Regions from separate parts of the Nocardia sp. NPDC058176 genome, predicted to be linked through region 2. Evidence: riboswitches for the same ligand, from Rfam matches in the RefSeq annotation. Region 2 holds a riboswitch; each other region holds the start of a gene.
What was found. Region 2 has a riboswitch for S-adenosylmethionine ahead of ACFVVM_RS23245 (aminotransferase class V-fold PLP-dependent enzyme). Riboswitches for the same ligand answer to the same signal wherever they lie in the genome.
Positions count from the first base shown of each region.

Region 1: linked by a shared signal. The riboswitch ahead of ACFVVM_RS34030 (bifunctional o-acetylhomoserine/o-acetylserine sulfhydrylase) and the one ahead of ACFVVM_RS23245 (aminotransferase class V-fold PLP-dependent enzyme) in region 2 are both predicted to bind S-adenosylmethionine.
Region 3: linked by a shared signal. The riboswitch ahead of ACFVVM_RS15540 (AfsA-related hotdog domain-containing protein) and the one ahead of ACFVVM_RS23245 (aminotransferase class V-fold PLP-dependent enzyme) in region 2 are both predicted to bind S-adenosylmethionine.

Region 1 covers NZ_JBHVVA010000014.1:28,366-36,086, forward strand. Annotated here, with positions in the region: gene ACFVVM_RS34015 (oxygenase MpaB family protein) at 1-15, opposite strand, end outside; gene ACFVVM_RS34020 (TetR/AcrR family transcriptional regulator) at 173-817, shown strand; gene ACFVVM_RS34025 (homoserine O-acetyltransferase) at 831-1,931, opposite strand; gene ACFVVM_RS34030 (bifunctional o-acetylhomoserine/o-acetylserine sulfhydrylase) at 1,973-3,289, opposite strand; SAM riboswitch class IV at 3,372-3,482, opposite strand; gene ACFVVM_RS34035 (NADP-dependent isocitrate dehydrogenase) at 3,765-4,982, shown strand; gene ACFVVM_RS34040 (hypothetical protein) at 5,098-5,898, shown strand; gene ACFVVM_RS34045 (MFS transporter) at 6,032-7,180, shown strand; gene ACFVVM_RS34050 (hypothetical protein) at 7,222-7,721, shown strand, end outside.
Region 2 covers NZ_JBHVVA010000004.1:417,385-425,105, reverse strand. Annotated here, with positions in the region: gene ACFVVM_RS23265 (Fic family protein) at 1-667, opposite strand, end outside; gene ACFVVM_RS23260 (flavin reductase family protein) at 883-1,350, shown strand; gene ACFVVM_RS23255 (Uma2 family endonuclease) at 1,391-2,026, shown strand; gene ACFVVM_RS23250 (excalibur calcium-binding domain-containing protein) at 2,126-2,668, opposite strand; gene ACFVVM_RS23245 (aminotransferase class V-fold PLP-dependent enzyme) at 2,923-4,239, opposite strand; SAM riboswitch class IV at 4,288-4,402, opposite strand; gene ACFVVM_RS23240 (MarR family winged helix-turn-helix transcriptional regulator) at 4,643-5,077, shown strand; gene ACFVVM_RS23235 (Pls/PosA family non-ribosomal peptide synthetase) at 5,234-7,721, shown strand, end outside.
Region 3 covers NZ_JBHVVA010000002.1:650,201-657,921, forward strand. Annotated here, with positions in the region: gene ACFVVM_RS15525 (MFS transporter) at 1-127, shown strand, start outside; gene ACFVVM_RS15530 (hypothetical protein) at 291-1,133, opposite strand; gene ACFVVM_RS15535 (HAD family hydrolase) at 1,127-1,843, opposite strand; gene ACFVVM_RS15540 (AfsA-related hotdog domain-containing protein) at 1,840-2,625, opposite strand; SAM riboswitch class IV at 2,642-2,755, opposite strand; gene ACFVVM_RS15545 (SRPBCC family protein) at 2,898-3,350, shown strand; gene ACFVVM_RS15550 (alpha/beta fold hydrolase) at 3,395-4,162, opposite strand; gene ACFVVM_RS15555 (DUF6585 family protein) at 4,384-5,184, shown strand; gene ACFVVM_RS15560 (hypothetical protein) at 5,196-5,555, opposite strand; gene ACFVVM_RS15565 (hypothetical protein) at 5,548-6,015, opposite strand; gene groL (chaperonin GroEL) at 6,140-7,721, opposite strand, start outside.

The DNA.
Region 1 (7,721 bases), on a different contig from region 2:
CGGGTCGAAGGCCATGGCACATGCTCCTTTGCAGTGCTGAGGCGAACCTCGCAGTTGAATACAACGCAACCGTAGCAATGGATCGAAATGAATACAACGGTTGTGTAGGATTTACTGCGATGGGCCGCGATCCGGGCCCGGTATCGTCGGGACAGTGGAGGGAGGCGCGCGCGTGACCGCAACGCAGGAGCAACGGCCGCGCCGTCGCTACGCCCCGCGCCTGCCCCCGCACGAGCGTCGCGCCCAGCTGCTCGACGCCGCGTTCACCGTGCTCGGCCGGATGGAGCTGCACGAGCTCAACATGGAAGCGGTCGCGCAGGAGGCAGGCGTCGGAAAACCCGTGCTGTACACGGTGTTCAAGACCCGCGCCGAACTGGTCGAGGCGCTGCTGGAACGCGAGAGCGAACGCGGACTCGCCCAGATCGCCGACACCCTGCCGGAGAACCTGACCGGTACCGATCCGATCGAGGCCGCCTTGGCCACTGTCGAAGCGTTCGTCGGTGTGGCACTGGCGAATCCGACCCGCTGGCGGCTCATCCTCGCCACCCCGGCGAGCGCGCCCGACGAATACCGTGCCGCGCTGCGCGCTTCCCGCGACGAGATCCTCGCGCGCGCGGAATCCCTTGTCCGCGTGGGCATCGCGATGCTGCCGCGCTGGTCGGCGATGGACGCGGCACTCCTGGCGAACTCGACGCTCACCGTCGCGGAGATGCTGGGGCGACTGGCCGTCAACGAACCCGAGGAGTATCCGCGTGAGCGGCTCCAGGACTACGTGCGGTCGATCGTCACCCTGCTGGCGGGCACTGCCAAGCGCTGAACACCCCTGCGGTTCAGCGGTTCTCCCGCGCCAGGCGCATGGTCTCGGTGAGCAGCTTGGCCACCGCGGCGGCCTCGGTGAGGAAGCCGTCGTGCCCGTCGCGCGAGTGCACGATCTCGAGTCCGGCGCAGCCGGGCAGACCCTCGGCCAGCTCGGCCTGGGTGTGCAGCGGGTAGAGGCGATCGGAATCGACGCCGCCCACCACGCACGGCACCGACGTCGAGGCCAGCGCGGCGGCGACGCCACCCCGGTCGCGACCGATGTCGTGGCGGTTCATGGCCTCGCTGAGCAGCACATAGGTGGCCGGGTCGAAGCGGTTCACCAGCTTCTCGGCCTGGTGCTCGAGGTAACTCTGCACCGCGTAGCGGCCGCCCCGCCACGGGTCCTCGTCGCCCTGGGGACGATTGGTGAAGCGGTGGTCGAGTTCGCCCTCGGTGCGGTAGGTCAGGTGCGCGATGCGGCGGGCCAGGCCCATGCCGGTCGTCGGCGCGCGGCCGGTGCCGTGATAGTCGCCGCCCTGCCAGTCGGGGTCGGCCGTGATGACGGCCATCTGGGTGGTCTGGGTGCCGATCTGATCGGCGGTGGCCCGCGCGCCGACGGCGAGTACCAGCGCCGCCGCGACCCGCTCCGGCTTGTCGATCATCCACTCGAGCACCCGCATGCCGCCCATCGAGCCGCCGACCACCGAGGCCAGGCGCTCGACCCCGATCAGGTCGAGCAGCTGTGCCTCGGCGGTCACCTGGTCGCGAATGGTCAGCTCGGGGAAACGCGAACCCCACGGGCGGCCGTCGGGCGCGATCGAGGACGGCCCGGTGCTGCCCTTGCAGCCGCCGAGCACGTTGGTGGCGATCACACACCACTCGTCGGTGTCGATCGGCGCGCCGGGGCCGATCATGCCCTCCCACCAGCCGGGCTGGTCGTTGTCGGCACTGGTGATGACGTGCGAGTCGCCGGTGAGGGCGTGCTCGACGAGCACCACATTGTCCAGGGTGGGCGAGAGCTCACCCCAGCGTTGCACCGCCAGCCGCACATCGGGGACGACGGCGCCGTTCTCCAGCGCCACCTCCCCGATGGCGACCACGCCGAGTCGCCCGTCCGGCGGCGGCAGGGCCACTCCGGTTCCGGGACGGGCGATCGGCGATTCGGTGCTCACAGTCACGTGCGCGCCGCCGCGAATCCGGCCGCCAGATCGGCCAGGATGTCGTCGATGCCCTCGATGCCGACGGCGAGCCGGACCAGGCCGGGCTTGACGCCCGCGGCCAGCTGCTCTTCCGGCGTCAACTGCGAATGCGTGGTCGACGCCGGGTGAATCACGAGGGAACGCACATCACCGATGTTAGCGACATGGCTGTGCAGGCTGAGCGCGTCCACGAACTTCTTGCCCGCGTCGACGCCACCGGCCAGCTCGAAGGCCACGATCGCGCCCGCGCCCTTGGGCGCCAGCTGCTTGGCCCGCTCGTGCCAGGGCGAGGTCTCGAGGCCCGCGTAGTGCACCACGTCGACGCCCGGCTGCTCGGCGACGAACTTCGCGACCACCTCGGCATTGGCCACGTGCCGCTCGACGCGCAGGCTCAGCGTCTCGATGCCCTGGGCGATGAGGAAGGCGTTGAACGGCGACACCGCCGAGCCCAGGTCGCGCAGCAGCTGCACACGGGCCTTGAGCGCGAAGGCGGGCGCGCCCAGGTCGGCGAAGACCGCGCCGTGGTAGCTGGGGTCGGGCTCGGTGAAGCCGGGGAAGCGGGGCTTGCCGTCGGCGTCGCGCACGGTCCAGTCGAAGGTGCCGCCGTCGACGATCACGCCCGCCACCGCGGCGCCGTGGCCGCCCAGGTACTTGGTGGCCGAGTGCACGACGATGTCGGCGCCGTGGGCCAGCGGCTGGATCAGGTACGGGGTCGCGACGGTGTTGTCGACGATCAGCGGCAGGCCCGCGGCGTGCGCGACACCGGCGATGCCGGGGATGTCGAAGACCGCGCTGCTCGGGTTGGCGATGGTCTCGCCGTAGAAGGCCTTGGTGTTGGGCCGGATCGCGGCTTCCCACTGCGCCAGGTCGTCGGGGTCCTCCACGAAGGAGACCTCGATGCCGAGCTTGGGCAGCGAGTAGTGGAACAGGTTGTAGGTGCCGCCGTAGAGGTGCGGGCTGGACACGATGTGGTCGCCCGCGCCCGCCAGGTTCAGGATCGCGAAGGTCTCGGCGGCCTGGCCGGAGGCCACCAGCAGCGCCGCGACGCCGCCTTCGAGCGCGGCGACGCGCTGCTCCACCGCGTCCTGGGTGGGGTTCATGATCCGGGTGTAGATGTTGCCCGGTTCGGCGAGACCGAACAGCGCGGCGGCGTGGTCGGTGTCGCGGAAGGTGTAGGAGGTGGTCTGGTAGATCGGCAGGGCCCGCGCGTTGGTCGCTGCGTCAGGGGCCTGGCCCGCGTGGACCTGCTTGGTCTCGAACGACCAGTTCTCGGGCAGGGCAGAGTCGGACATGTCGGTGCTCCAGGGGGTTGTTCGCCGGGTATCTCGTCAGATGGGTCGGATCGACGGACAACAACACATGGTGGCCTCCTCGAATGCGCGCTTGCCCTCGACCTTCGAGAGCCCGGTCATCACCCGGAGCACCCCACCGCAGCTGGAGGGTTGCCGACCAGCGAGCCGGGGCTTGGCGCTGGTACTCATGACCTTGCCGTCATGTTAACCGGACATCTCGCCCGCGCGGAAATTTCCCCCGATTTCGTCGAGAAGATCACTGGCCCGCGCGGCGTGTTGCCGCCGCGGTCCCGCACAGCGGGCCCTCCCATCGCGGTGAGGTCGGTGGCAGCAGTACGCTTGTCTTGTTTGCACCACACGTCCCGCAGACAACGCGGGGCATATACGTTGTCTGTTGGAACAGCTGGGGTCCGCTCACAAGCGTGTTCGCCTGGCCGTGCAATGAGGGCACCATCCTAGGAGGACACGAAGATCCATGTCCAAGATCAAGGTTGAAGGTACCGTCGTAGAACTCGACGGCGACGAGATGACTCGGATCATCTGGCAGTTCATCAAGGACAAGCTGATCCATCCGTATCTCGACGTGAACCTCGAGTACTACGACCTCGGCATCGAGTATCGCGACAAGACAGACGACCAGGTCACCGTCGACGCCGCGAACGCCATCAAGAAGCACGGCGTCGGCGTGAAGTGCGCCACCATCACCCCGGACGAAGATCGGGTGAAGGAGTTCGGCCTCAAGAAGATGTGGCGCTCGCCCAACGGCACCATCCGAAACATTCTGGGTGGCACCATCTTCCGCGCGCCGATCATCATCTCCAACGTGCCCCGCCTGGTGCCCGGCTGGACCAAGCCGATCATCATCGGCCGTCACGCCTTCGGCGACCAGTACCGTGCCACCGACTTCAAGGTCTACGAGGCGGGCACCGTCACGCTGACCTTCACGCCGGAGGACGGCAGCGAGCCGATCGTGCACGAGGTCGTGAAGATGCCCGAAGACGGCGGCGTCGTCATGGGCATGTACAACTTCAAGAAGTCGATCGTGGACTTCGCGCGGGCCTCGTTCAACTACGGCCTGCAGCAGAACTACCCGGTGTATCTCTCCACCAAGAACACCATCCTCAAGGCCTACGACGGCATGTTCAAGGACACCTTCCAGGAAGTCTTCGACGCCGAGTTCAAGGCCGAGTTCGACGCGGCGGGCCTGACCTACGAGCACCGCCTGATCGACGACATGGTCGCCTCCTCCATGAAGTGGGAGGGCGGCTACGTCTGGGCGTGCAAGAACTACGACGGCGACGTCCAGTCCGACACCGTGGCCCAGGGCTTCGGCTCGCTCGGCCTGATGACCTCGGTGCTGCTCACCCCGGACGGCCGCACCTGTGAGGCCGAGGCCGCGCACGGCACCGTCACCCGGCACTTCCGCCAGCACCAGCAGGGCAAGCCGACCTCGACCAACCCGATCGCGTCGATCTTCGCCTGGACCCGAGGGCTGGAACACCGCGGCAAGCTGGACAACACCCCCGAGGTGATCGGCTTCGCGCAGGCGCTCGAAGACGTCGTCATCAAGACCGTCGAGGGTGGGCAGATGACCAAGGATCTCGCGCTGCTCGTCGGCGGGGATCAGGGCTACCTGAGCACCGAGGAGTTCCTCGGCGCCCTGGACGCCAACCTGGCCCGCGCTCTCAAGTGAGGCGAAGCCGGTGAGAAGAAGGGCGTCTGCACCCACCGGTGCAGGCGCCCTTTCTTCATCGGAGACGGTCCTGCTGCCATGGCCCGCGGAGTTCGGGCGGGACCGGCCGCGCTACGTGCTCGTTGTCGCACTCGCGCTGTTCTGCGCGCTGGGGACGTGGGTGTCGCTGGTCGGGTGCGTCACCGCGATCGGTGCCGCGGACGTGCTGTGGGTGGTGTTCTGGGGATCGAGCACGATGGTGTTCGGGCTGATGATGTTCGCGCTGCCGTTGTTCTGGCGGGTGCGCCGGCGGAAGCTGCCGCCGATCGCCCGTGTCGTGACGCCGGGTGGTGCGGCGCTGTTCGTCCCCGCCCCTCGGCGGACCCAGCTTCCGGCACTGGCGTTTCTCGTCGGTGGGTCCCTGTGGATGGCGTGCTACGTCTTCCTCGGGATGACCGTGTGGGAACCGGATGCCGAGCTCCACCACCTGTGGAACTACCTGGTGTTGCTGCTGGCGCTGGCCATCTGCGTGTTCGGCGGGTACGCGGCGTGGACGACGGCGCGAGCGCTGCGGCACCGGCACGGCTTGCTCCTCGCCCCGGACGGCATCGCGGTGGAGGCCGGATACGCCCAGCAGACGACCGGTTGGGACGACATCGGTTCCATCTGGCCGCGTGCGGACAACAACAACTACCAGGTCATCGTGGTGTCCCATCGGCTCACCACCGTGCGCCGAACCCGGCTGGTGCGCTCGCGCGGTCACACCGCGCGCGAGATCCGGCTCAACGCCGCCACCTACCGCATCGACCCGGCGTTGCTGTTCCATCTGATCTGCCACTATCGCGTCCACCCCGAGCACCGCCACGAACTGAGCACCGGCGACGCCGTCGCCAGAATTCGGCGGGGCGGGCTGTCCTCGACAGCGGACCGCGCGTGATCGCGGTGGGCCGGGGTGGGGTAGCTCACGGTCTTCTCGGGTAGCGAACGGTGGGCAACGGTCGTTGCATGGAGGCGTGAGTTCTTCCATCGTCGCCGTCGAGGCGCCACGTACCGGTTGGCATGTCCCGGCGATGCTGGCCTTGGCGCTCGGCGGGTTCGGGATCGGTACCACCGAGTTCGTGACCATGGGGTTGCTGCCCGATATCGCGAGGGCCTTCGACATCTCCGAGCCCTCGGCCGGTCATGCGGTGTCGGCGTACGCGCTGGGCGTGGTGGTCGGGGCGCCGTTGATCGCCGCGTTGTGCGCGCGGGTGCCGCGCAAGAAGCTGTTGATCGTGTTGATGGCGGCGTTCACCGTGGGCAATGCCGCCACCGTGCTCGCGCCGACCTTCGGGACGCTGGTGGCGGCCCGGTTCGTGTCCGGTCTGCCGCACGGCGCGTATTTCGGTGTCGCCTCGCTTGCCGCCGCGACGCTCGCACCCGTGGGGCAGCGGGCCAAGGCGGTGGCGGCGGTGATGCTCGGGTTGAGTGTGGCGAATGTGCTCGGGGTACCGGGGGCGACCTGGCTGGGTCAGCATCTCGGGTGGCGTAATGCCTATGTGGTCGTCGCGGTGATCGGGGTGGCGACCGTGGCGGCGCTGTGGCGCTACGTGCCCGATCTGACGAGCATGAAGATCAGCAATCCGATGACCGAACTCGGTGCGCTGCGTCGCCCGCAGGTGCTGCTCACCCTCGCCGTCGGCGCGATCGGGTTCGGCGGCATGTTCGCCGTCTACACCTACATCGCCACCACCATGACCGATGTCGCGGGCATGTCCATCGGCGCGGTGCCGATCGTGCTCGCGCTGTTCGGCCTCGGCATGATCGTGGGCAACATCGGCGGCGGCATCCTCGCCGACCGCGGCGTCGACCGGTCGATCTTCGTCGCCATGATCGCCATGGTGGTGATCCTGGCCGGCTTCGTCCTCGCCGCCCACAACCCGATCACCGCCGCCCTCGGCGCCTTCCTGGTCGGCGCGTCCGGTGCCGCCCTCGCCCCCGGCCTGCAAACCCGCCTGATGGACGTCGCCGCCGACGCCCAAACCCTCGCCGCCGCCCTCAACCACGCCGCCCTCAACATCGCCAACGCCGCGGGCGCCTGGCTCGGCGGCCTGGTCATCGCCGCGGGTCTCGGCTACACCGCCCCCGCCATGGTCGGCGCCATGCTCGCGGTCCTCGGCGTCGCCCTGTTCACCGTCACCGTCTGGACCGCCCGCCGCGCCGCTCCCAACACGCCGTAGCCGATTCGAAAGTCTCTTCGAATGACCGTACGTTGCAGCGCATGCCGAGCTACCTTCACGAAGCTTTGCTAGACCTGTTCCGCAACGAGTTGTCCCTGGCGTTCTCGCTACTGGCCGACGAATTCGGAGTCCCCGTCCCCGATTTGGCCAACCTGAGGGCCGAACCCTGCGATTTCACCGATATCGGACCCAAGGAGTTCCGTGGTGACCTGGCGCTGAGCACACACGACGCCCGGGATCGTCCCGTGCTCGGTGTCTGCGTCGAGGTGCAACTCGATGCCAAGGATGTCCGCCGGTGGAAATGGCCGGTGTACCTGACGACGCTGCGGTCCCGGCTCTGCTGCCCGGTGGTGCTGCTCGTGGTGACACCGAGCCCCAAGGTCGCCAAATGGGCCGAGCAGCCGATCGAACTCGACAACTTCGGCTCGGTCGTCCGCCCGCAGGTCCTCGGCCCCGACCGCTTTCCCCTTGTCACCGACCCGGACGAGGCCAGGCGTTCCCCCGAACGCGCGGTACTCTCGGCCATGGCGCACGGTGCCGG
Region 2 (7,721 bases):
AGGAGAACTCCGGCGCCAGCACCCCTTCCCGCGCGATCATCAGGGTTTGCAGCGATCGGGACATCCGCCCGTTTCCATCGGCCCAGGGATGGATCGACACCAGATGCAGGTGCGCCATCGCGGCCGACACCAGGGGATGTGCGTCGGAGGAGTCGTTCAGCCAATCCACGAGCTCACCCATCAGCACCGGAACCCGACCCACCTCGGGTGCGGTGTAGGCGGCGATGCTGGGGTCGCGAGCATCGGTGACGTATACCGGCCCGCGCCGCCACTGCCCGGCAGGCTTGCGCCTGGTGTGCCGATGACCCTGCAGCATCCAGTGCAGCGCGTTGAGGAAGCCCGCGCTGTAGGTGAAGTCGTCGACGTCGTGCAGCGTCTGGACGTAGGTCATCATCCGGGCATATGCCGCGGTCTCGGCCCGATTCTCTTCCGAGACCTCGACATCTCGCTCACCCGCGAGGAGGTCTTCGACATCGACCGTCGAGACCTTGAATCCCTCGATCGAATTCGACGCCGACACCGCGTCGGCGGTCAAGAACTTCCGCAGCCCGCCCGCCCAGACCGCGGGGACACTCTGCAGTTCGAACCGCAGCGCCTCGCGCATCAGATCGACCTCGGCCAGCACTGCCTCGTCGGCAGCCGTCAGAGCGGGCGTGGGAAACAACATCTCTCAATGATGCATTGACGTAATCATTACGTCAAGATTCTCGCTCCCGCGATCCCGCCCCCGAGTGATCTGGATCAACCGGACAGCACGGACCCTGGGAAACCGACGGAACCCCGGCGTAGTTTGGGGCGGTGGGTGATGTGCGACGTTCTCCGGACGAACTGGTGGTTCCCGACGATCTGAGTCCGATCACGGCCGAGCAGTACCGGGGTTCGATGCGGCACTATCCGGCCGGGGTCACCGTGGTGACGATCGGGTCGGCGGCCGGGCCGGTCGGGTTCACCGCGACCTCGTTCGCCTCACTCTCCCTGGAACCGCCCCTGGTGTCGTTCAACATCGCGCACACCTCGTCGAGCATCGAAGCCCTGCGCGCCGCCGATTCCGTGGTCATCCACTTCCTCGGCGAACACCAGCACCACCTCGCCCACCGCTTCTCCCGCACCGCCGCCGACCGCTTCACCGACCGAGCCCTCTGGACCACCCTCGACACCGGCGAACCCGTCCTGCACGGCACCCCCATCTGGCTGCGCACCACCATCCACAACCTCATCGACATCGGCGACCACACCCTCGCCGTAGGCCTGGTCACCCGAGTCCACGACGACACCGACATCTCCCCCTCCGCCGCCCCCCTCCTCTACTACAACGGCAAATACCACCGCCCCACCGCCCTCGACACCTGATCGGGCCGTCGACCAGCGTGCGACAGCTAGTGTTGGTCCGGTGAGCGAGGCATACGACTGGTCGTGGTTGCGCGCCGGTGTCCCGGATATCGACCTGGACATGTATCTGGCGATGCCCGAAGACCTCGCCCGAGTGATCGAGGTCAAGGACGGCCTCCTCGTGCACTGCGACTCACCCTCGCCGAATCACATCACCATCGCCGACGTGATCAAACAGTCCCTGCGGGAAGCGATCCGCAAGCGCAGTCCTGGGCAACCATGCCTGAAAGCCAGTGGCGAATTGGACATGTTGGTCTCCGAGGTGCCCTTCAACTTCCGCCGTCCCGATGCCATCGTGTATCGCTGCATCGAGGACCCGCGCGACAAGTGGAAGACGAAACCGACAGCGGGAGACACCCTCCTCGTCGTCGAAGTGGTGTCACCGGCGACGATCACCGCCGACTGCGTCGACAAGCGAGCGGAATACGCGCGCCTCGGTATCGAGCAGTACTGGATCGTCCGCATGGAGAACAACGACGGACGCGTGAAGTCCATCGAAATCCTCCGCCTCAACACCGCGGGCGTCTACATCTCCACCGAAACCCGCTTCCGCTCCCACAGCCCCACCGCGATCGCGATCACCGACCCACTCGCCGTCACCATCACCTGGGACGCACTCGACGCGGACCTCGACTGAGCCGAACCGCCCGACGGCCACTCACGACGGCGCCGTGCTGGCCGGTTCGGCACGCGACGCCGCCGAAGGCGTGGTCGAGGAGCGCGAGTTGATCGAGCCCTATTCGCAGGCGACTCCGTCGCCATCGCGGTCGAGCCCGGAGCGATAGCCGGGTTCGCCCGCGTACAGCGGCGCGGCTCCGGCGGCGCGGGCCGCGGCGCAGTTCGGGTAGTAGGCACTGGGGGCGGGTGGGGGAACCTCGGCGACGCGTGGGGCGGGCACGGTTGTGGTCGGCGCGGGCAGGATGACCGGTGGCGGCGGTGGCGCGACGATGGTCGTGGTCGGTACCGGCGGGGCCAGCGGCGCTACCGGGAAGTCCTCGGTGGCGGTCGGTGTCACCTCGGCGGTCGGTGTCGGTTCGGCCGTCGGCGTGGCCGGGTCGGTGGAGGTGGTCGTCGGTGCCGATGTGGCAGTGACGGTTTCGACCAACGTGATCGTCGTGGTTTGGGCGACCGAGGACTCCTCTTCACCGACTCCGACGCCAACGAGGAGTCCGACCACACCGGCCGCGCCGATCCCGGCAACAACGGGCCAGCGCCGCTTCTTGTCCGGCTGCCGGGGCGGGCGAGCCCATGGATCGGGCGACTGAATCGGTCGAGTCACAATCTCCCCTTGAGTGGACGAGCAAGCTATAGGGGTTTGATCGCGACCGACCCGACGTGCGTTACCCATTCAGCATGGTTCTAAACCTGCAAATTCGCGACGGGCGAGCCCGAATCGTCAGGACATCGTGCCACTTGCCCGCTGAACGAACTCGACCGCCGAGAACACCTCTCAGCGGCCAAGATTCGTTTGGATCCACAGTGGCCCGGGGTCAGCCGACGCCGAACTCACGACGACGCCGAGGCCTCACCCGTTCAGCCGATCAGGCAGGGTGCCGCGCCCGCGGGCGAATCGGCGGTGAGGGGGCGGGTTTCGGGGGTCGGATTCCACAGACCGTCGGTGGTGGCGTACTCCCACGAGGGACCGGATTCGACAAACGTCGCGATGGCGCCGATCAACCGGTCCACATCGGCGGCGGTGGTGCCGAGGCCGATGCTGGCGCGCAGGGCGGCGTCGAGGCCGAGGCTCGCGAGCAGGGGGTGGGCGCAGAAGCGGCCGTCGCGGACGCCGATGGCGTGTTCGGCGGAGAGGTAGGCGGCGACCTTGCCGGGGGCGTGGTCGGTGACGGTGAAGGCGACGATCCCGACGGAATCGGCGCTGTCGGACCAGATGTTGACCAGCGAGACCCCGGGAATCGCGGTGAGCCCGTCGCGCAGGCGATCGGCCAGGAAGCGTTCGTGCTCGATGAGTTCGGCGGGATCGAACGCGGCCAGCGCGTCACAGGCGGCGGCGATGGCGGCCGCGCCGAGCACATTCGGCGATCCGGCCTCGTGCCGCTGCGGCGCGGGCGCCCATTCGACCTGCGCCACACCGACTTCGCGCACCGCACCACCGCCGGCCAGATGCGGCTCGCCCGCGTCCAGCCAGTCCCGTCGGCCGACGAGCACACCGGCGCCGAACGGCGCGTACAGCTTGTGCCCGGAGAAGGCGAGGTAGTCGATGCCGGTCTCGCGCAGGGAGATCCGGCGATGCGGCGCCAGCTGGGCGGCGTCGACGAGGATCCGCGCACCGCACAGGTGGGCGATGGTGGCCAGGCGCTCCAGCGGCAGCACCTCACCGGTGACATTGGACGCCCCGGTGATCGCGAGCAGCGCGGCGGGCTTGCTGCACAGTTCGGCGACGACCCGCCGGATCGTCTCCTCGACGGTGTCGGCGGCCTCGACGACGCGGCGCCCGTGCGCGGTCCACGGCAGGAAGTTGGCGTGGTGCTCGATGTCGAGGACCACGGTCTCCCCCGGCACGCATCCGGCCAGCAGGTTCAGCGAGTCGGTGGTGTTGCGGGTGAACACGACGACCTGGTCGTCGGCGGCGTCGAGGAACCGGGCGACGGCGCCGCGCGAGGCCTCGTAGCACTCGGTGGAGATCCGCGAGGCGTAGCCGGCGCCGCGGTGCACGCTGGCGTAGTACGGCAGCAGCTGCGAGATCCGGTCGGTGACCTGCCGCAACGCGGGTGCGCTCGCGGCATAGTCGAAGTTGGCGTAGGTGCTGGTGCCGCCCTGCACGAGCGGAACCTGGAGGTCGGCGCCGGAGACGGTCGCCAGGGCACAGGTGGGGTCGATCACAGCAGTCATCAGGAGTATCCCGTCGGCTCAGGGACTCGTTCCCGAAATGGGTGCAAGAGTCCGCGCTTGCCGCGCCCACAGCGGACGGCGGCCTGGTCGTCACCCGGAGCACCCCACCGCGGAGGAGGGTTGCCGACCAGCTAGCCGGGGCTTGTCGCTGGTACTCGTGACCTGCATCGAGAGTGACAGACGAGCGCCGAGGATGTCAACCACCTTTCGGCGAGCCGGAACCGACCGCCCGGAATCCCTTGCACCGCAACATCTTCTGGCGAACACACCGCACGTGACGGTGCGCACCCGGCCGGATTGCCACCGAATTGCCCCTCTACCACATCCACCGAAACAGTCGACACTCCCGATCATGGACATCCCAAATGATTGATTTCCCCCACTATTTGCTAGGGTGGCCGACATGTCCACGAACACGAACTCCGTCCGCGGCCTGCCGCGCTACCCGGTGTACGCGCTCGGACGGCTCACCAAGGCACTGCACGCCGAGATCGGCATCCCACTGCGCGATCACTGGGTACTCACCTTCATCGCGGAGAACGCCGACCTCACCCAGAAGAAGGTGGGCGACGCGCTCGGCATCGACCGCAGCGAAGTGGTCCGCCTCATCGACGCGCTCGAGCGCGCCGACCTGGTCGAACGCACCCGCGACGGCAAGGACCGGCGCAAGTACCGGCTGCGGATCACCGAGGCCGGACGCAAGCAGTGCAAGCGCACCGACAAGATCATCGCCGAGGCCACCGCCCGCGTCCTGGCGCCACTGGACGCCGACGAGCAGGCCGCCCTGCACCGGCTGGCCCGCACCGCACTCGACGAGCCGCCGCCCGCGGCGTCGTGATCCCGCGACGACGCCCGCCCGCGGTTGCCGTGGGCCACACCATCCGGCGAGTACCGTTGGCATCCGGTGACCATCCCGTTTGCCCCCTGGTAACCCGGCCGTGAAACAACAGACACCACCGATGGGGGTCAACCGATGAGAGGTGGACCGATCGCCATGCTCGAGCCACGCACCGAGGCCGCGACGGGGACGTTGCGCGATCCGCTGCTGCGCGCCGACCTCGCCGCACCGCCGCGCACCCTGGTCGACATCCTGACCAGCACCGCACTCGCCCATCCCGACGCGCCTGCCATCGACGACGGCACGGTCGTGCTCAGCTACCTGGAACTGATCGCCGCGATCGAGTCCAGGATGACCGAGCTGACCGCGGCGGGCGTTCGCCCCGGCGACCGGGTCGGCGTGCGGATGCCCTCCGGCAGCGCCGCGCTCTACGTGACGATCCTGGCCGTGCTCTACTGCGGCGCCGCCTATGTCCCCGTCGACGCCGACGACCCGGAGGAACGGGCCAAACTGGTCTTCGGCGAGGCGCGAGTGAGCGCGATCGCCACCGGCGACGGCATCGAGTCGGCCACCGCCGCGGCGGGCCGCACCGACGTCTCGGACTGGAACACCCTGCCCACCCCCGCCGACGACGCCTGGATCATCTTCACCTCCGGCTCCACCGGTACCCCGAAAGGCGTTGCGGTCACCCATCGCAACGCCGCCGCCTTCGTCGACGCCGAGGCCCGGCTGTTCCTCCAGCGCGCCCCGATCGGCCCCGGCGACCGTGTGCTCGCCGGTCTCTCGGTGGCCTTCGACGCCTCCTGCGAGGAGATGTGGCTGGCCTGGCGGCACGGCGCCTGCCTGGTCCCCGCCCCGCGTGACCTGGTCCGCACCGGCGCCGACCTGGGCCCCTGGCTGATGCGCCGCGAGATCAGCATCGTCTCCACCGTGCCGACCCTGGCCGCGACCTGGCCCGCCGAGGCGCTGGAGTCGGTGCGGCTGTTGATCTTCGGCGGCGAGGCGGTGCCGCCGGAGCTGGCCGAACGTCTCGCGGGCGGCGTCGAGCGCGAGGTGTGGAACACCTACGGCCCCACCGAGGCCACCGTCGTCGCCTGCGCCGCGCTGCTCGACGGCGGGATGCCGATCCGGATCGGCCTGCCGCTGGACGGCTGGGATCTCACCGTCGTCGACCCGCAGGGCAATCCCGTGCCCGAGGGCGAGTCGGGTGAACTCGTGATCGGCGGCGTCGGCCTGGCCCGCTACCTCGATCCGGCCAAGGACGCCGAGAAGTACGCCCCGCTGCCCTCGCTGGGCTGGGAACGCGCCTACCGCAGTGGCGATCTGGTGCGCAACGACCGCGAGGGCCTGATCTTCCTCGGCCGCGCCGACGACCAGATCAAGATCGGCGGCCGCCGCATCGAACTCGGCGAGCTCGACAACGCCCTGCAGCACCTTCCCGGCATCAGCGGCGCGGCCGCCGCGATCCGGACCACCAAGGCGGGCAACAAGATCCTGGTCGGCTACCTCACCGGCGCCGGACCCGATTTCGACGTGAAGAAGGCCAGAGAGATTCTGGCCGAACAACTTCCGGCCCCGCTGGTGCCGCGCCTGGCGATCGTCGCCGACCTGCCGACCCGCACCTCCGGCAAGGTCGACCGCGACGCGCTGCCCTGGCCGCTGCCGAGCACCGAGGAGACATCCGACTCCGGTCTCGGCGGCACCGCGGCCTGGGTGGCCGGGCTCTGGGACGCCATCCTCGGCGCCGAGGCCACCGATCTGAGCGCCGACTTCTTCGATCTCGGCGGCGGCTCGCTGGCCGCGGCCCAGCTGGTCGGCGCGCTGCGCGAACGGTTCCCGCACGTCACGGTTGCCGATCTCTACGATCACCCCCGGCTCGGCTCGCTGGTCGAGCTGCTCGACGGCAGCGCGCCGGTCGCGGCCGTCGACAAACGCGTGGTCGCCCCGACTCCCCGCCGCGCCCAGCTCGCCCAGGTCCTGGCCACGATCCCGCTGACCACCCTGACCGGCCTGCAATGGGTCACCTGGCTGACCGTGGTCTCCGGCATCGCCGCCTGGTCGGGTTCGCTGCCGTGGCTGCCCCGCCTGTCGTGGTGGTGGATCGTGCTGGCCTTCGTCCTGTTCATCTCGCCGATCGGCCGGATGACGCTGTGCGTGGCAGGCGCTCGCATCCTGCTGGCCGGGCTACGGCCGGGTTCGTATCCACGCGGCTCCTGGGTCCACCTCAGATTGTGGGCCGCGGTCCGCCTGTCCGAGGCCAGCGGCGCCGAAAGCCTGTCCGGCGCACCGCTGATGGTCCCGTTCGCCCGCGCGCTGGGCGCCAAGATCGGCAAGGGCGTCGACCTGCACACCCTGCCCCCGGTCACCGGCATGCTCGAACTCGGCGACGGCGCCAGCGTGGAACCCGAGGTCGACCTGTCGGGCTACTGGGTCGACGGCGACATCGTGCACATCGGCGGCATCACCATCGGCGAGGGCGCGGTGATCGGCGCCCGCTCGATCCTGCTGCCCGGCACCAAGATCGGCAAGAAGGCCGAGATCGCCCCCGGTTCGGCCGTCTCGGGCAAGGTCAAGGGCGAACAGGAATGGGCGGGCTCCCCGGCCGCGAAGACCGGTAAGGCGCCGCGCCGCTGGCCCGACCACA
Region 3 (7,721 bases), on a different contig from region 2:
CGCGGGCCCTCAGTTGGCCAACCTGGTGGCCGACAACGGTTTCACCGCCGTAGCCCTCGCCATCGCCACCCTCGGATTCGCGGGGGCCGCCCTGGCCTTCGCCTCCACGAGGGTTCACAGCACCTGATGAGCTGGGCCGCCTCGATATCGTGGCGGCCCAGTTTCAACCAGCCGGTCAGGTTCTCGGCAGATCGGTGACCATTCGGACCGAAGGACATTCTAGGTATCTCACTGAGCAGACCTTGAACCCCCGGCGCCTGGGTGCGCCGGGGGTTCGGTCGTCATTGGGCTCAGGGGTGGGTGGTGAACTCCTCGAAGGTGGGGGTGGGGAGTTTGAGTTGGGCGTGGATGTCGCCGCCGAGGCCGAAGTGGCCGATGGCGCCGCCGTAGTTCTGCTGGTAGCTCTGCCAGAGGACGACGACGCTGATGACGCGGTTGGCGCCGGGGGTGGCGGGGTCGGGGAAGGGGTTGGGGAGGGTGGCCCGGTAGGTGGCGGTGCCGTCGGGGGCGGTGATGAAGACGTTGGGGACGCCGAGAGGTCCTGGGCGGGTGGGCGATTCGGGGTTCAGGTCGCCTTGCCGCAGGGACATGATCGTATAGAGGGAGTCGGGGATCAGGCCGGTGAACTCGAAGACGAAGTGGGCTGCTCGTTCGTCGTCGCTGAGCGAAACCTCCGCCGTGCCACGGGCTTCCAGCCACTTGCCGAGGGTGACCGGTTCGGTGAGTTTGCGGCCGTCCTCGGGGCGAAGGTCCGGGATGGGGACCTCGTGGAAGGGATAGCTCGGGCGGGTGACGGCGGCCGCGCCGGGGAGCTGATCCGGCGCGAAGACCATCGGATAGTTGTTGGCGGGCAAGGGAAGCGGCAGCGTGTGCAGTACGAGGTCGCGGTCTTCGGGAGACAGTTCCGCCGGCAGTTCGCGGACCACCCGGTAGGGCAGGTTCTCGCCGAACGGCGGCAGCGGGGTGTCGGCCGCGACGATCGCACTACCCCACCGCCGGGTCACCGAACCATCGGGAGCTTCCTCGTTCAGGAACCCGACGACGATGAAATCCCCTGCCGCGTCCACGATCTCGCTCGGCGGATACAGCGGACCCTGGGTGGTCGGGGTCAGCTCGTAGCGACGCTTCACCATACCGACGCCACCTTTCGGTCATCGGAGAACTCGTTGCCCTGCGCATCGCCGAGCCGATCACCGAGGTGGCGCCAGGTGCCGCTGCGCGCGGCCGCGACCAGCTTCGGGTCCTCGCCGCGATAGGCGGGCCGGGCGACCAACCACAGGAACGGCAGGTCGGTGCCGTGGTCGCCGTAGCCCCAGGTGTCGTTCGCGCTGATCCCGTGCTCGCGCAGGTACGCCACCACCGCCTCGCCCTTGGCCGCGCCGATCATCGGCCTGCGCACCTCACCGGTGAGCACGCCGTGCTCGTCGAGCAGCGGTTCGGTGGCGATGACGTGGTCGGCACCGACCGCCGCGGCGACCGGCGCGATCGCCGGGGCGAACGATCCCGACAGCAGGACCGTGCGCACCCCCGCGGCCTTGTGCTCGCGCAAGGCCCGCACGGCCTCGGCGTAGAACGCGGCCCCCTCGGCGACGAACTCGGCGAACCAGCGCTGCCCGGCCGCCTCGAGCGCGGCGTACTCGACGCCGCGATAGGCCCGGTAGTACTCGCGGTTGATCTCTTCGCGCGGGCCACCCGCACTCGCCCGCGCCTTGAGATCGTCGGTGATGCGCGCGTACTCGCTGCCGTCGTCACCGTTCTCGGCGAGCCAGAAGCGCAGGAAGGTGAACATGGACTTGACCGTGATCACGGTCTCGTCCACATCGAAGAACGCAGCTCCGCTCATGCCGAGGCCGCCAGGTACGCGTCGACCGCCTTGGCCGCCTTGGCCCGCTCGATCTGGGAGATCCGCTCGTTGGGCAGTGCGGCGAACTCGATGCGCGAGCTCGCGACCGGCTTGCCGAACTGGCGGACCTCGGTCTCGATCAGGAACTGCAACTTGCCCGGATCGTCCACCGAGACCGGCGTGAGCTGGGCGTGCAGGGTCGCGGGCAGCGGGAACAGGAAGGAACCGAATTTCAGGTCCACGTTGTTCCAGACGATGTAGAAGTGCTCCTGCGGCCTGCGGACGCCGTACTCGAGTTCGAACGCGGCGAGGAACAGCTGACGCACGGCCTCGATCACCACGATGCCCTGCACGTGCTCACCGGTCTGGTGGTCGAGCAGCAGTTCGTTGTCGCCGTCGAGGCGCAGGTCGGCGCGGAAGAGGTTCTCGTCCTCCCTGACCAGGCCCGCCAGCAGGACATTGGAGTCCTGATATTTGTGCACGTGGTGCCTGCGGGCCGGTTCGGCGATCTCGCCGACCACCCGCAACCGCGCCTGCGGTGCGTGAATGGCCGCCACGTGCTCGAGGTAGTCGAGATCGTGGCGGGTGATGCCCTGCCCCAGATGGACGGCCAGTTCCGCATCGGCCGCGTGGAACCGTCCGCTGCGTAGCAGCGCGACCAGGCCCGACACGGTATGCACCCGATCATCCTTGGAAATCCCGAGGAACCGGTCGGCGACCACGACGAAGGTCGTCGCGATCGTTTCCGGGGCACGGGTGGCGTCGAGTTGGACTACAGACATGGATAGACCCTCCAGAAAAGGACGCTTATGGCGGGATCGTCCCCGCCATCCGGTCGTCACCCGGAGCACCCCGCCGCCAATGGAGGGTTGCCGCCCAGCAAGCCGGGGCTCGATGCTGGAACTCGTGACCGTCCATCGAAACCTATTCGGGCGCAATAATTTTGACCAGAATTGCGACCATGGTGAAAAAATCCGACCAGGGGCGGAGGAAGGCCCGCTCACCAGTGCATATGCTGTGCGTGACCGACCGTCACACATTCCCGGAGGCAACGTTGCCGAAAAATCTCGAAGCCAGTATCGAAATCGCCGCGTCGCCGGCGCAGGTGTGGTCGGTGCTCACCGATCTGGGGCGGATCTCCGAGTTCAGTCCGACCACGCGGAAGATGATCGCACTCGGCGGCGTCCGGACCGGGACGTTCACCCTCAACATCAACAAGGACGGCTGGAAGATCTGGCCGACCACCTCGCGCATCGTGCGCTTCGAGCCGAACCAGGTGTTCGCGTTCCAGATGAACGAGAACCGCACCGTGTGGAGCTACGAACTCGAGCCCACCGCCACCGGCACCCGCGTCACCGAATCCCGCGTGGTCGCGCCCAAGGGCGTGCCCGCGCCGGTGCGCGGCATGATCAATGTCGCGCTCGGTGGTGAGCAGCAGTTCGAGGCGAACCTGGTCTCGGGCATGCGGGAAACGCTGGCCAGGGTGAAGGCCGCCGCCGAACGCTAGGACACTTCGCCCGCGAGCCCGCCGGATCCTTCCGGCGGGCTTCTTCAGTCGCGCAGGAACTCCCGCAGCACGGTGACGAATTCATCGGGCTGCTCGACCTGGGGCGCGTGCCCCGCATGCTCGACCAAGTGCGTGCGCGCGCCCGCCGCGGCGTATCTGGCCAGCGTCGAGACGTGATCGTAGAGGTGGTCGCGGCGGCCGTGCACGACAAGTACCGGAAGGTCGAGTTCGGCCACGCGGGCGTCGAGCGGATGGGCCGCGAGGTCGTCGGCCCGCGCGCCCGCGGTGTAGGCGAGGGCGGCCGGGACCGTGCCGCGAAAGTCACGCACCACCGAATCCGCGAGGCCGGGCGAGGATTCGTAGCGGAAACCCGGCGCGAACGAACTCCGCAGGCACAACCGGACCACCGGCGCCGGCGCCCACCGCTGGGCCAGGCGCACCGATGACGGGCGCACCACCCACTTCGCCGCCGCGGGAATCCGGGCCTGCCGGTAGTCCGGACCCTGGCCGACCACCACCGCGCGGGCCACGCGGTCCGAACTCGTGGCCAGCTCCAGCGCGATCTCGGCGCCGAAGGAATGGCCGACCACGGTCACCTCGGACACGGCGAGTTCGTCGAGCAGCTCCGCGACCGGGGCGGTCCTGGCCGACACGCCGAAATCGTCGCGCTGGTCGCGGACGTCCACCCGGATCACCCGGAAGTCACCGGACAGCCGCTCGGCGACAGCGGCGAACCAGTCGGGCGAGCCCGCGATACCGTGCACGAACACGATCGCCGGGCCCTCGCGCACACCTTCATCCACGAACAGCACGCGATCCAGCCTATCCGGGAGCGATGACATGGGCCGATGCCGCGCAGGGGTGCCGGAGGTGGCGCTCGCCGAGGACGGTCGCCGGTCGCGCCGGGGCACGGAGGGCGTTCCGGCCGGTCGTTGCCCGGATCTCCCCGCTCGAATCCCGGCATTGCAGTGGCGATATCCCCCCGGTTCGCATACGCTTCGCCGCGAATGAAAGACGCCTCATGGAGGGACGAGTGATCACTCCGAACAGGCCGGAGGACGCGACCGAAGCCCGGCACACCGTGCCACTGACCCAACTGATACACCTCATGGCGGAGTATCAGCACCTCGGCGCGCACCGTGACACCTTCCTCGCCACCCCGGCCGACGACACCTTCGTGCGCGGCTGCGGCATCGTCGCGGGCAGTATCGCCGTGATCGGCGTGATCTGCACCGCCGTCGGCGCCTGGCAGGGCGGCGTCTCGCTGCTCGCCATCGCCGCGCTGCCGGTCCTGCTCGCGTTCCGGCGCGGCATGATCAACCGGCAGAACCGGGCCGCGCGAATCGACCTGTTCGATCACGGTGTCACCGTGTATCGCTCCGGTCAGCGGGTCGCCGGATTCCGCTGGGACAGCACCGAAGTGCGCCAGGAGACCATTCCCTTCCACGACACCGTCGCGGTCACCTACCTGCTGCAGCTGAGCGGCCCCGGCGGCGTCGAGGCCACCATCGACGAAGAGGGTTTCGCCCGCGCCCGCGAATGGGCCCGCGCCATCCAATCCGCCGTCACCGCGACCCAGCTCCCCGCCGCCGTCGCCGCCATCGACAACGGCGACACCGTCACCTTCGGCGAACTGTCCCTCTCCCTCGACGCCCTCACCTTCCGCGCCGAATCCTTCCCCTGGGACAACATCCACCTCATCGACGCCCGCAGCGGCCACATCCGCATCAAAACCGCAGGCACCTGGCGCTCCCTCACCCCCGTGAGCACCATCCCCAACTTCTACATCTTCAACGAACTCGCCGAACGCCTCCGCCTCACCCCAGTGGGCTAGCGACCTCCGCCCTACCTTCGGCGGTCGGTCTGTTTCGGGTGACCGGTGCCGGCGTGGGTGATCCACAACGTGCGGTTCTCGTCATCGATCGCGTACCAGAGTCGACCGCCGCCGGTGACCTCGAACTGCCATTGCTCGCAATCGGATCCGTCGACCTTCACTCGGCTCAAGTCGTATTTCAGTGGATGCTGACGTGCTGGGTCGTCACGACAGCGCGGGTCGGTGGTTATCGCGATCCAGGCGCGGTCGGCGTTGGCCTGCGCCTGGCTCACCAGCTGCGTCCACCCTTTGGCTGCACGCAGGTCGACGGCACGAACGACCCACCCGGTCGGGCGGCGGACCTCATCACCTCGCCGCAGCGACTCAGGCATCCGCACCGCCGGGGCGTGGCAACACTGTCGAGTCCTCGGTGTCGAACGGTCCGCGCAGGCGGCGAGCCAACTCCGGGTCGGAGTAGATCTCCGCGGTCGACTGCCACTCCTTCAATGCCCGGGAAAAGGGTAGTAGGAGACCGGTTTCGGCTCCTGCGAGGAGGTGTTCGAGGAGCTCACGAATGCATTCGGGGCGGGCCTCCGCCGGAAGCCATGTCAGCCACGGGAGTTCCTCGGCGAATACTTCTTCGGCGAGCGGGCGATTGGCCTTCGCGATGATCGCGAGCGAGCGCGCGGCGAGGCCGAGACCCTTGACCATCGCGTCGAACCGCTCCGACCGCATCAGCACCAGGTTCTCGGCATCCCGGCGCTCGAGGATGACCTCGGCGTCGGCGAGAGCGGGAAAGACACTCGTCTGCTTGTTGATCAGGGTCGAGAACGGGAAGGTGCGTGTGGCCATACCACCACGCTACACCTAGTTCGAAACTAGTTCAGTTGTTCGTGTTGTTCGGCGGAATGCCGAAAGCCGACCTACCGGGGTAGGTCGGCTTTCGTGACTTGCGGGAACTAGCTGATCCGGGGGATCAGAAGTCCATGCCGCCCATGCCACCGGTCGGGTCGCCCGCGGGGGCGGCCTTCTCCGGCTTGTCGGCGACGACGGCCTCGGTGGTGAGGAACAGGGCCGCGATGGAGGCCGCGTTCTGCAGGGCCGAACGGGTGACCTTGACCGGGTCGGCAACGCCGGCGGCCAGCAGGTTCTCGTACACGCCGGAATCGGCGTTGAGGCCCTCGCCCTCGGGGAGGTTGGAGACCTTCTCGGCCACCACGCCGGGCTCGAGGCCGGCGTTGAAGGCGATCTGCTTCAGCGGAGCCGACAGCGCGACGCGCACGATGTTGACACCGGTCGCCTCGTCGGCCGACAGGCCCTCGAAGCCGTCCAGCGCGGGGGCGGCCTGCAGCAGGGCCACGCCGCCACCGGCGACGATGCCCTCTTCGACGGCAGCCTTGGCGTTGCGCACGGCATCTTCGATGCGGTGCTTGCGCTCCTTGAGTTCGACCTCGGTCGCGGCACCGGCCTTGATCACCGCAACGCCACCGGCCAGCTTGGCCAGGCGCTCCTGCAGCTTCTCACGGTCGTAATCCGAGTCCGAGTTCTCGATCTCGGTGCGGATCTGCGCCACGCGGCCCTTGATGGCCTCCGCGTCGCCGGCGCCCTCGACGATGGTGGTCTCGTCCTTGGTGATGACGACCTTGCGCGCGGTGCCGAGCAGCTCGATACCGGCGGTCTCCAGGGAGAGGCCGACCTCTTCGCTGATGACCTCGCCACCGGTGAGGATGGCGATGTCGGCCAGCTGGGCCTTGCGACGGTCACCGAAGCCGGGCGCCTTGACGGCGACGGACTTGAAGGTGCCACGGATCTTGTTCACGACCAGGGTCGACAGGGCCTCGCCCTCGACGTCCTCGGCGATGATCAGCAGCGGCTTGCCGGCCTGGATGACCTTCTCCAGCAGCGGCAGCAGGTCCTTGACGGTCGAGATCTTCGACGACACCAGCAGGATGTACGGATCCTCGAGGACCGCTTCCTGACGCTCGGGGTCGGTCACGAAGTAACCGGAGATGTAGCCCTTGTCGAAGCGCATGCCCTCGGTCAGCTCCAGCTGGAGCCCGAAGGTGTTGCTCTCCTCGACGGTGATGACACCTTCCTTGCCGACCTTGTCCATCGCCTCGGCGATGAGCTGGCCGATGGCCGGGTCGCCCGCGGAGATACCAGCGGTAGCAGCGATCTGCTCCTTGGTGTCGATCTCCTTGGCAGTGTCGAGCAGCTTGGCGGTGACGGCCTCGACGGCCTTCTCGATGCCGCGCTTCAGGCCGAGCGGGTTCGCGCCGGCCGCGACGTTGCGCAGACCTTCACGAACGAGCGCCTGGGCCAGCACGGTGGCGGTGGTCGTACCGTCGCCGGCGACGTCATCCGTCTTCTTGGCGACTTCCTTGACCAGCTCGGCGCCGATCTTCTCGTACGGGTCCTCGAGGTCGATCTCCTTGGCGATGGACACACCATCGTTGGTGATCGTGGGGGCGCCCCACTTCTTCTCGAGCACGACGTTGCGACCCTTCGGGCCCAGCGTCACCTTGACAGCGTCGGCGAGGGCGTTCAGACCCCGCTCG